2 regions of the Micromonospora sp. NPDC005298 genome follow, and region 1 is predicted to be linked to the other one. Evidence: riboswitches for the same ligand, from Rfam matches in the RefSeq annotation. Region 1 holds a riboswitch; the other holds the start of a gene.
What was found. Region 1 has a riboswitch for thiamine pyrophosphate ahead of ABZS77_RS27380 (ECF transporter S component). Riboswitches for the same ligand answer to the same signal wherever they lie in the genome.
Positions count from the first base shown of each region.

Region 2: linked by a shared signal. The riboswitch ahead of thiE (thiamine phosphate synthase) and the one ahead of ABZS77_RS27380 (ECF transporter S component) in region 1 are both predicted to bind thiamine pyrophosphate.

Region 1 is NZ_JBEXGP010000030.1:46,754-51,354, forward strand. Features, by position in the region: gene ABZS77_RS27370 (energy-coupling factor transporter transmembrane component T) at 1-56, opposite strand, end outside; gene ABZS77_RS27375 (ABC transporter ATP-binding protein) at 53-1,486, opposite strand; gene ABZS77_RS27380 (ECF transporter S component) at 1,621-2,208, opposite strand; TPP riboswitch at 2,282-2,386, opposite strand; gene ABZS77_RS27385 (alpha/beta fold hydrolase) at 2,461-3,291, shown strand; gene ABZS77_RS27390 (SIS domain-containing protein) at 3,321-4,070, shown strand; gene ABZS77_RS27395 (DUF6328 family protein) at 4,191-4,601, shown strand, end outside.
Region 2 is NZ_JBEXGP010000012.1:40,734-45,334, forward strand. Features, by position in the region: gene ABZS77_RS18320 (ThuA domain-containing protein) at 1-1,347, opposite strand, end outside; TPP riboswitch at 1,642-1,751, shown strand; gene thiE (thiamine phosphate synthase) at 1,746-2,369, shown strand; gene thiO (glycine oxidase ThiO) at 2,366-3,481, shown strand; gene thiS (sulfur carrier protein ThiS) at 3,472-3,672, shown strand; gene ABZS77_RS18340 (thiazole synthase) at 3,669-4,448, shown strand; gene ABZS77_RS18345 (thiamine phosphate synthase) at 4,445-4,601, shown strand, end outside.

The sequences.
Region 1 (4,601 bases):
GGGTTGCGGCGGGCCAGGGGCGCGTCGGGCGCGGCGATCGGTTCGATGCTGATCATCGGTTGCCGTCCGGGGGCGGGTGCAGGGTGACGGTGCGGTCGGCGAGCGCGGTGACGAAATCCGCGTCGTGGGTGACGGTGACCACGCCGTGCCCGGCGTCGCGCAGATCGGCGAGGAGATCCACCAGCTCCCGCCAGGTCCGCCGGTCCTGGCCGAAGGTGGGTTCGTCGCAGATCAGCAGGCGGGGCGCGGTGGCCAGGGCGGTCGCGACGCTCAGCCGCCGCGCCTCCCCACCGGAGAGGGTGTACGGGTTGGCTGCCGCGAGCCGGTCCAGTCGCAGCCGCTCCAGCAGCCCTGCCACGGTGTCCTTGACGGCTGTCTCGGGTTGACCGGTGCGGCGAGGGCCGAGGGCCAGCTCGTCGAAGACCGTGCCGGTCACGAACTGGTGCTCCGGGTCCTGGAAGACCGAGCCGATCCGCCGGGCCAGCGCGGGCGCTCGCCAGCGGTGCGGGGGAGTGCGGTGGTCCGACCCGGCCAGCTCGACGGACGCGGTGACCCGGCCGGCGCCCGGTCGCAGCAGACCGCCGAGCAGCAGGGCCAGGGTCGACTTGCCGGCGCCGTTGGGCCCCTGGACGGCGAGGGCTTCTCCGGCGCGTACCGCCAGGTCGGTGGCGCCCAGCCGGGGCGGCAGGCCGAGCCTGTCGGCGGTGAGCAACAGCTCTCCGGGGCCGGCGGTGGCCGGTCGGGGCGCGATGGGGTGACCGGGCACCCAGACGCCCTCGGCGGCGAGGGCGGCGCCGTGCGCCGCGAAGACCGCCTCGGGGGTACCGTCCGCGCGGACGCCCCCACCCGGCTCCAGGACGATCACCCGGTCGACCAGCGGCAACGCCTCGGCGACCCGGTGTTCGACCAGGATCAGGGTGGTGTCGGCGTTCAGCGCGCCGGCCACCGCCTGTCGGACGAGGGTGGCGCCGGCCGGGTCCAGGTTCGCGGTCGGTTCGTCGAGCAGCAGCAGGCCGGGTCGCAGGGCCAGCGCTCCCGCCAGGGCGAGGCGTTGCTGCTCACCGCCGGAGAGCGCGGCCGTGTTGCGGTTTCGGGGGTACGGGAAGCCGACGCGGCGCAGCGCCTCGTCGACCCGGGGCCAGATCTCGTCGGTGGGTACGCCCCGGTTCTCCAACCCGAACGCCACGTCGTCGCCGCTGCGGGCCATCACCAGTTGCGTCTCGGGGTCCTGGAAGACGATGCCGACCCGTTCCCGCGCCTTGCGGGGGTCGAGCCCGTCGATCTCGACGGTGCCCTCCTGTTCGCCGGAATCGTCGGGCAGCAGCCCGGCCAGGGCGCTGAGCAGTGTGCTCTTGCCGGCTCCGGAGGGGCCGAGCAGCAGAACCCGTTCGCCGTCCTCCACCCGCAGGTCGACGCCGCGCAGAGCCCAGGCCCGCCGCCCGGCGTGCCGCCACCCGAACCCCCGCAATACCACCCCGCCGCCCATCAACCCACCCCCCTACTCCTTCTCCTCCACCAGCAGCAGCCCGCATCTCCCCGTTGATCAAGAGGTTCGCGTCAGAAGAGCGCACCCTGGTGACGCGAATCTCTTGATCACCGCGAGCCACCGCAGCCGGCGGGTCAGATCAGGGCGCGTTCCTGGGCCACCGGGAAACGATCCAGGGCGCCGGTGTTGGCCAGGGCGCGAGTGAGCAGCCAGCCGCCGGCGCCCGCGATCACGGTGGCGCTGACGACGGTCAGCAGCGCGTACGGGATGCGGTAGTCGGCAAGCGCGTAGTCGACGTTCCAGACGAAGAAGTCGAACAGCGCGGCGCTCAGACCGGTCAGCGCACCGGCCAGGACGGCGGTCGGCAGGCGGAACGACCGGTACCGGAAGGCGGCGAACGCCAGCTCGGCGCCGATGCCCTGCACGATGCCCTGCGGGATCACCGTGCCGGCCCACTGGCTGCCCAACAGGGCGGAGAGGACCGCCGCCACCGTCTCGCAGTACAGCGCGGCGCCGGGCTTGCGGATGACCAGGCCGCCGATGACGGCCGGCATCAGCCAGACGCCGTAGAGCAGGGTCTGCGCCGGCGGGAAGAAGGCGAACGCCCCCTCGGTGGCGCTCCACACCAGGCCCCAGGCCCAGAAGATGACGCCGAAGGCCACCGCGATCACCGAGGCGACCACGATGTCGATGGTCCGCCAACGGTTTGTGGTGTTGTCCATGCTGTGCTCCCAGTTCACGAAAGAGAACCAGGCAAGACGCACGCCGCGTCCGGTGGCACCGGACTGCGGCGCGGCTGGAGGTCGACCGAACTCCCTGCGCTGGCATTACCCAGATCAGGTTCGAGGGTCTGCGGGCGTACCCGCACTCTCAGCGCTGTGCGCTCCCCTGTCGGATGTGAAGTTGTCTCGCTGACGCTAGCACCGACAAGGCGTACCAGCCCAGCAGGGCGTCGGCTGGGTAGGGTGACGATCATGCGGGTAGACGCACGAGGTCTCACGTTCGAGGTACGCGCCGGTGGACCGCCGGACGGTGAACCCGTCCTGCTGCTGCACGGCTTCCCCCAGCACAGCGGCGAGTGGGACGACGTCGTCCCGGCGCTGCACGCGGCGGGACTGCGCACGTACGCGCTGGACCAGCGGGGCTACTCGCCGGGCGCCCGGCCGGAGGCGGTTGCCGAGTACCGGATCCCCGAACTGGTCGCCGACGTGGTGGCGGTGCTCGACGCGCTCGGCCTGGACGCCGTGCACCTGGTCGGTCACGACTGGGGCGCGGTGGTGGCCTGGGCGGTGGCCGCCGGGCATCCGGAGCGGGTCCGTACGCTCACCGCGGTGTCGGTGCCGCATCCCGCCGCCATGGCGCACGCCCTGCGTACCGACCGGCAGCAGAAGGCCCGCTCGTCGTACATGGCGCTGTTCCGGATGCCGGGCAAGGCGGAGAAGGTGCTGCTGGCCCTCAACGCGACGGCCCTGCGCAAGATGCTCGGTGGCGTCGGCGACAGCTCCCGGGTGGACCGCTACGCCGACCCGATGCGGGAGCCGGGCGCGCTCACCGCCGCGCTGAACTGGTATCGGGCGATGTCCGGGTCCGACCTGGCCGGCGTCGGCCCGGTCGGCGTGCCCACCACGTACGTGTGGAGCGACCGGGACGTCGCGATCGGCCGTGCCGCCGCCGACGCGTGCGCCGCCAACGTGACCGGCGACTACCGCTTCGTACCCCTGACCGGGGTGACCCACTGGATCCCGGACGCCGCCCCCGGCCCGCTCGCCGAGGCGATCCTGGCCCGGGTCAACGGAACGGCCTGAGCCGGCCGCAACCAGACGACGGAGGACGCATGACGGTAAGTGCCGAGGACTACCTGGCCGTGGTGACCGAGACGATCGGCCGGGTGGCCGCGAGTCAGCGGGAGGCGGTGGGACGCGCCGCCGACCTGATCGCCGACGCGGTCCGTGCCGACGGGGTGGTGCACGCGTTCGGCACCGGCCACTCGGAGGCCCTCGCCATGGAGATCGCCGGACGGGCGGGCGGGCTGGTGCCGACCAACCGGATCGCCCTGCGCGACCTGGTGCTGCGCGGCGGCGAACCGGCCGACCGGCTCGGCCCGCTGCTGGAGCGGGACCCGGCGGTGGCGCACCGGCTGTACGAGTTGACCCCGGTGCGGCCCACCGACGTGTTCGTGCTTGCCTCGAACTCGGGGGTCAACGGCGCGATTGTGGAGTTCGCCGCGCTGGTGAAGGAGCGCGGCCACGCCCTGGTGGCGATCACCTCCGCGCAGCACTCCGGCCGGATGACCTCCCGGCACCCGTCCGGCCGCAAACTGGCCGACGTCGCCGACGTGGTGCTCGACAACGGCGCCCCGTACGGCGACGCGACGCTGCCGCTGCCCGGCGGCGGTGCGGTCGGCGCGGTCTCCTCGATCACGGCGGCGCTGCTGGCCCAGCAGGTCACCGTGGAGGTGGTGGCCCGGTTGCTGGCGGCGGGGGAGCGGCCCCCGGTCTACCTGTCGGCGAACATCCCGGACGGCGACGCGCACAACAACGCGCTGGAGGCCCGGTACGCGGGCCGGATCCGGCGCGGCTCCTGAGTATGTCCGGCAGGTGGCCGGGAGGTGTCGTGAACCTGTTTCACGCTCGGCCGGGTGGGGCATTGGCGTTGCTGCCGACGGCTGGAGCCGTCGGCAGTAGCGTCTCACCGGAGGTAGCGCGTGTCGAAGGAGACCGAGAAGCAGCGTTGGCAGCGCAACTTCGCCGACCTGTTGCAGGAGTTGCGGGTCGCCCAGACCGGCGTGCAGATCCTCTTCGCCTTTCTGCTCACCCTCCCGTTCAGCAACGGGTTCACCCGCACCAGCGAGTTCCAGCGTGACGTCTACATCGTGGCGTTGCTCGCGGCGGCCGCCGCCACCGCGATGATCATCTCACCGGTCGCGTTCCACCGGGCGCTGTTCCGGCAGGGACGCAAGCCGGAGCTGGTCCGCTTCGCCCACCGGATGGCCACCGGTGGCCTCGCCTTCATGTTGATCGCCATGGTCAGCGCGGTGCTGCTGATCACCGACTTCGTGTTGGACCGGCCGATCGCCTTCCTGCTCAGCGCCCTGACCGGGCTGTGGTTCCTCATG
Region 2 (4,601 bases), on a different contig from region 1:
ACGCTCGTCGAGCGGCGCGTACGCGCTCGACTCGAACGGGTTGGTGTTGTCGCCGGTGGCCAGGTAGAGGTTGCCGGCGCTGTCGAACGCCATGCTGCCGCCGGCGTGGCAGCAGGTGTTGCGCTGGGTGTCCACCCGCAGCACCTGCTTCTCGCTTGCCAGGTCGATGGTGTCGCCGGTCACCGTGAACCGGGACAGCAGGTTGCGGGTGACGCCGTCGTTGGGGGCGTAGTACAGGTACACCCACTTGTTGGTGGCGAAGTCCGGGTCGAGCCGGATGCCGATCAGGCCGTCCTCGTTTCCGGTGAAGACGTCCAGGTCGACGGCGGTGACGGTGTTGCCGGTGTCCGGCTTGATGATCTGCACCCGGCCGTCGCGCTCGATGTAGAAGACCCGCCCGTCGGGGGCGATGTCCAGTTCCATCGGGTTGCTGGTGTTGCTGTCCAGGGCGACCTTCTCGAAGTTCGAGGTCTTCGACGCGCCGCAGTCGGCGTCGACCACGCCGGCCGCTGTCTGGATGCCACCGAGCAGGTGGCCCAGGAACTCGGGCTCGGCGTACGACTCGCGGGTGTGCCCGCCGCCGGTGTACCAGGAGCGACCGCCGTCGAAGTCCTGACACCAGGCGGTCGGGTGGTCGGCGCCCATCGCGCCGGCGCCCGGGGTGTAGCTCTTCTCGTCGAGGCTGGCCAGCACGTGCACGTCCGGCCGCGGGTTGGTCTGGAAGTTGTACCACTCGTCGAACCGGGACCAGCGGTCCGGAAGTTCGGCGGTGGACGGGTGGGCGTGGTCCTCCACCTTGACGGTGGCCTGCTGGTTCTGCGGGTGGTTGGCGAAGTACGCGCCGACCAGGTCGCCGTACCAGGCCCAGCTGTACTCGGTGTCGGACGCGGCGTGGATGCCGACGTAGCCGCCGCCGGCCTTCACGTAACGCTCGAACGCGGCCTGCTGCTCGGCGTTGAGCACGTCACCGGTGGTGGAGAGCCAGACCACCGCCTTGTACTTCGCCAGGTTGGCGTCGGTGAATACGGCGCCGTCCTCGGAGTTGTCCACGGTGAATCCGTTGGCGGCGCCGAGCTGTTGAATGGCGGCGATGCCGGTGGGGATGGAGTCGTGCCGGAAGCCGGCGGTCTTGGAGAAGACCAGCACGGAGTAGGGGTCGGCGGCTGCGGCCTTCGGCGCCTTCGGCACCACCTGGGTGACCGGGGCAGCGGCCTGCGCGTCGCGCGGGGGGATCTGGGCTGCGGCGGGAGCCGCCTGCACCGGCGACCCGAGCAGGGTCGTCGAGGCGAGGGCCAGGGAGATGAGGGTCGCGGTGATGGGTACGCGGGCACGACGAGAACGGGACACGCCGCCTCCAATGTCGCAAGTGGACAGGAATACGCGGGGGTCGGCTCGCCGAAGACCGTCCCGGATGGAGCCGGTGGGGATGCCGTGCCAGGGCGTCCACGCCGGCATTTTGTCGAATCGCTGAACAAATTAATTCGGCTCGCTCGATGTCCGGCAAGATGCCGGCGGGTAACGGTTCTGCAACGGGGGGCGACATTCCGAACAGGACCGGGAGAAAGCGCCCGGTCGATTTGGTCGCGCAGGCCCGTCGACCCCTCCCTTGGCAGGCTGGCGGATCTGTCGTACGGTGACACGCAAGTAACCCACGGGAGCCCGGTGTACCGGGCTGAGAGGGGGGCTGACAGCCCCCGACCGTCGAACCTGATCCGGGTAATGCCGGCGCAGGGAGGAGCGTTGCCGTGCCGTCCCTGGGACGACTGCATCTGATCACCGACACCCGAGCCGGGTGCAACCCGCTCGGCGTGGTCCGCGCCGCCCTCACGGCGGCCCGCGCCGACCTGGTGGTGCAGGTCCGCGTCGAGGACTCCGCCACCGACCGCGCGGCGTACGAGCTGACCCGTGCCGTGCTGGCCCTCTGCGCGCCGTACGGGGCGACCTGCCTGGTCAACGACCGCCTGCACGTGGCGCTCGCGGCCGGTGCCGCCGGCGGTCACGTCGGAGCCGACGACCTGCCGGTCACCGCCGCCCGACACGTGCTCGGCCCCACCGGCGTGCTGGGCGCCACCGCCCGCGAGCCGGGGACCGCGGTCGACGCGGTCGTCGCCGGGGCCAACTACCTGGGCGTCGGGCCGTGCCACACCACGAGCACCAAACCGGGACTGCCCGACCCCATCGGCCCCGAGGGAGTACGCGCGGTCACCGACGCGGTCGACGTCCCGGTCATCGCGATCGGCGGAGTGACAGCCGCCCGCGTACCGGCGCTGCGCGCGGCCGGGGCGTACGGGGTGGCCGTGGTCGGTGCGCTCTCCACCGCCGCCGATCCGGCCCGCGCCACCGCCGAACTGCTGCGGGCACTGGCGTGACGGGCGAGGACACCGCCACCGACGTGGCGGTGGTGGGGGCCGGGCCGATCGGGCTGGCCGTCGCCTGGCGGTTGGCGGCCCAAGGCCTGCGGGTGGCGGTGCACGACCAGGCGTCCGGGTCGGGAGCCTCGGCGGTGGCCGCCGGCATGCTCTCCCCGGTCGCCGAGGCGTACTTCGGTGAGCGGCAGCTGACCGGGCTGCTGCTGGCGTCCGCGGCCCGGTGGCCGGCGTTCACCGCCGAGCTGACCGAGGCGACAGGCGTCGAGTTCGGCTACCGGACCGAGGGCACCCTGATGGTCGGCCTGACCGGTGACGACCTGGCTGAGGCGCGGCGGCTGTGGGCGTACCAGCAGGGTCTCGGTCTGCCGGTGACCCCGCTGCTGCCCAGCGGGCTGCGCGACCGCGAGCCGGCGCTCGCGCCGAGGGTGCGCGGCGGCGCGCTCGCGCCCACCGACCATCAGGTCGACCCCCGGCTGCTGGTGCCGGCTCTGCGCACGGCCGCGCGGCGGGCCGGCGCGGTGCTCGTGCCGCGACCGGTCCGCCGACTGTCCGACCTGGACGCCCGCGTCACTGTCGTCGCGGCCGGCTGCGGCGCCGCCGCCCTCACCGGGCTGCCGGTGCGGCCGGTGAAGGGCCAGATCCTCCGGCTGCGCGCACCCGGCGGCGTCGCGCCGGGCTTCCGGCACGTCATCCGGGGGTACGCCGACGGCGAGCACGTGTACGCGGTGCCCCGCGTCGACGGCGAGGTGGTGCTCGGCGCGACGGTCGAGGAACGCACGGACACCACGGTCACCGCCGGTGCCGTGCTGCGACTGCTCCGCGCCGGCGTCGACCTGCTGCCCGAGCTGGCCGAGTACGACCTCGTCGAGGCGGTCGCGGGGCTCCGACCGGGCACCCCGGACAACGCGCCGATCCTCGGACCGCTGCCCGGCCGGCCGGACGTGCTGGCCGCCACCGGACACCACCGGCACGGCATCGTGCTCACCCCGGTCACCGCCGACCTGATGGCCGACCTGGTGCTCACCGGCGTACCCGACCCGCTGCTCGCGCCCTTTCGGCCCGACCGGTTCCCCGGCACGGCCCGCACCGACCAGGAGGACCCATGCAGTTGACGGTGAACGGGACCGGGCGCAACGTCCCCGGCGGCGCCTCGGTGGCCGACCTCGTACGGGACGTGGCCCCGCAGCACCGGGGAGTGGCCGTGGCGGTCAACGGCGAGGTGGTGCCCCGGGCCGGCTGGCCGGTCACGGTGCTGCACGACGGTGACCGGGTCGAGGTGCTCACCGCCGCGCAGGGCGGGTGAGCGGCGTGTCGTTGGAGCTGGGTGGGGAGACGTTCGGATCGCGGTTGATCCTCGGCACCGGCGGTGCCGCGAACCTGCACGTGCTGGAGCAGGCGATCCGCGCGTCCGGGACCGAGCTGGTCACCCTCGCCCTGCGCCGCGTGGACACCGCCCCCGGCACCGGCGGTGGGCTGCTGGAGCTGCTGGACCGCTGCGGCGTACGACTGTTGCCGAACACCGCCGGCTGCCACACCGCCACCGAGGCGGTGAAGGTGGCCCGACTGGCCCGGGACGCGTTCGACACCGACTGGGTCAAGCTGGAGGTGATCGGCGACGAGCGGACCCTCCTGCCCGACGGGGTGGAACTGCTCCGCGCCGCCGAGGAGCTGGTCGCCGACGGGTTCACCGTCCTGCCGTACACCAGTGACGACCCGGTGCTCGCCCGCCGGCTCGCCGACGTGGGCTGCGCCGCCGTGATGCCGGCCGGCGCGCCCATCGGCTCCGGGCTCGGCATCGGCAACCCGCACCACATCCGGCTCATCCGGCAGAGCGTCGACGTGCCGGTGATCCTGGACGCCGGCATCGGCACCGCGTCCGACGCGGCCCTGGCCATGGAGCTGGGCTGCGACGCGGTGCTGCTGGCCAGCGCGGTCACCCGGGCCGCCGATCCGGTGGCGATGGCCACGGCGATGCGGTACGCCGTCGAGGCCGGCCGCCTGGCCGCCGGCGCCGGACGGATCGCCCGCCGCTTCCACGCCCTGGCATCCAGCCCCGACGAGGGAAGACCGGACCTGTGACCCCGCCGTCCGGGGTTGTCGTGCTCACCGATCGGCTCGCCGCGCGGGCCGGGCTCGACCGGGTGGTGGCGGGGGCCGTGGCCGGGGGAGTGCGGTGGGTGGTGCTGCGGGAGAAGGACCTGCCCCGCGCCGAGCGCGCCGCCCTCGCCGCCG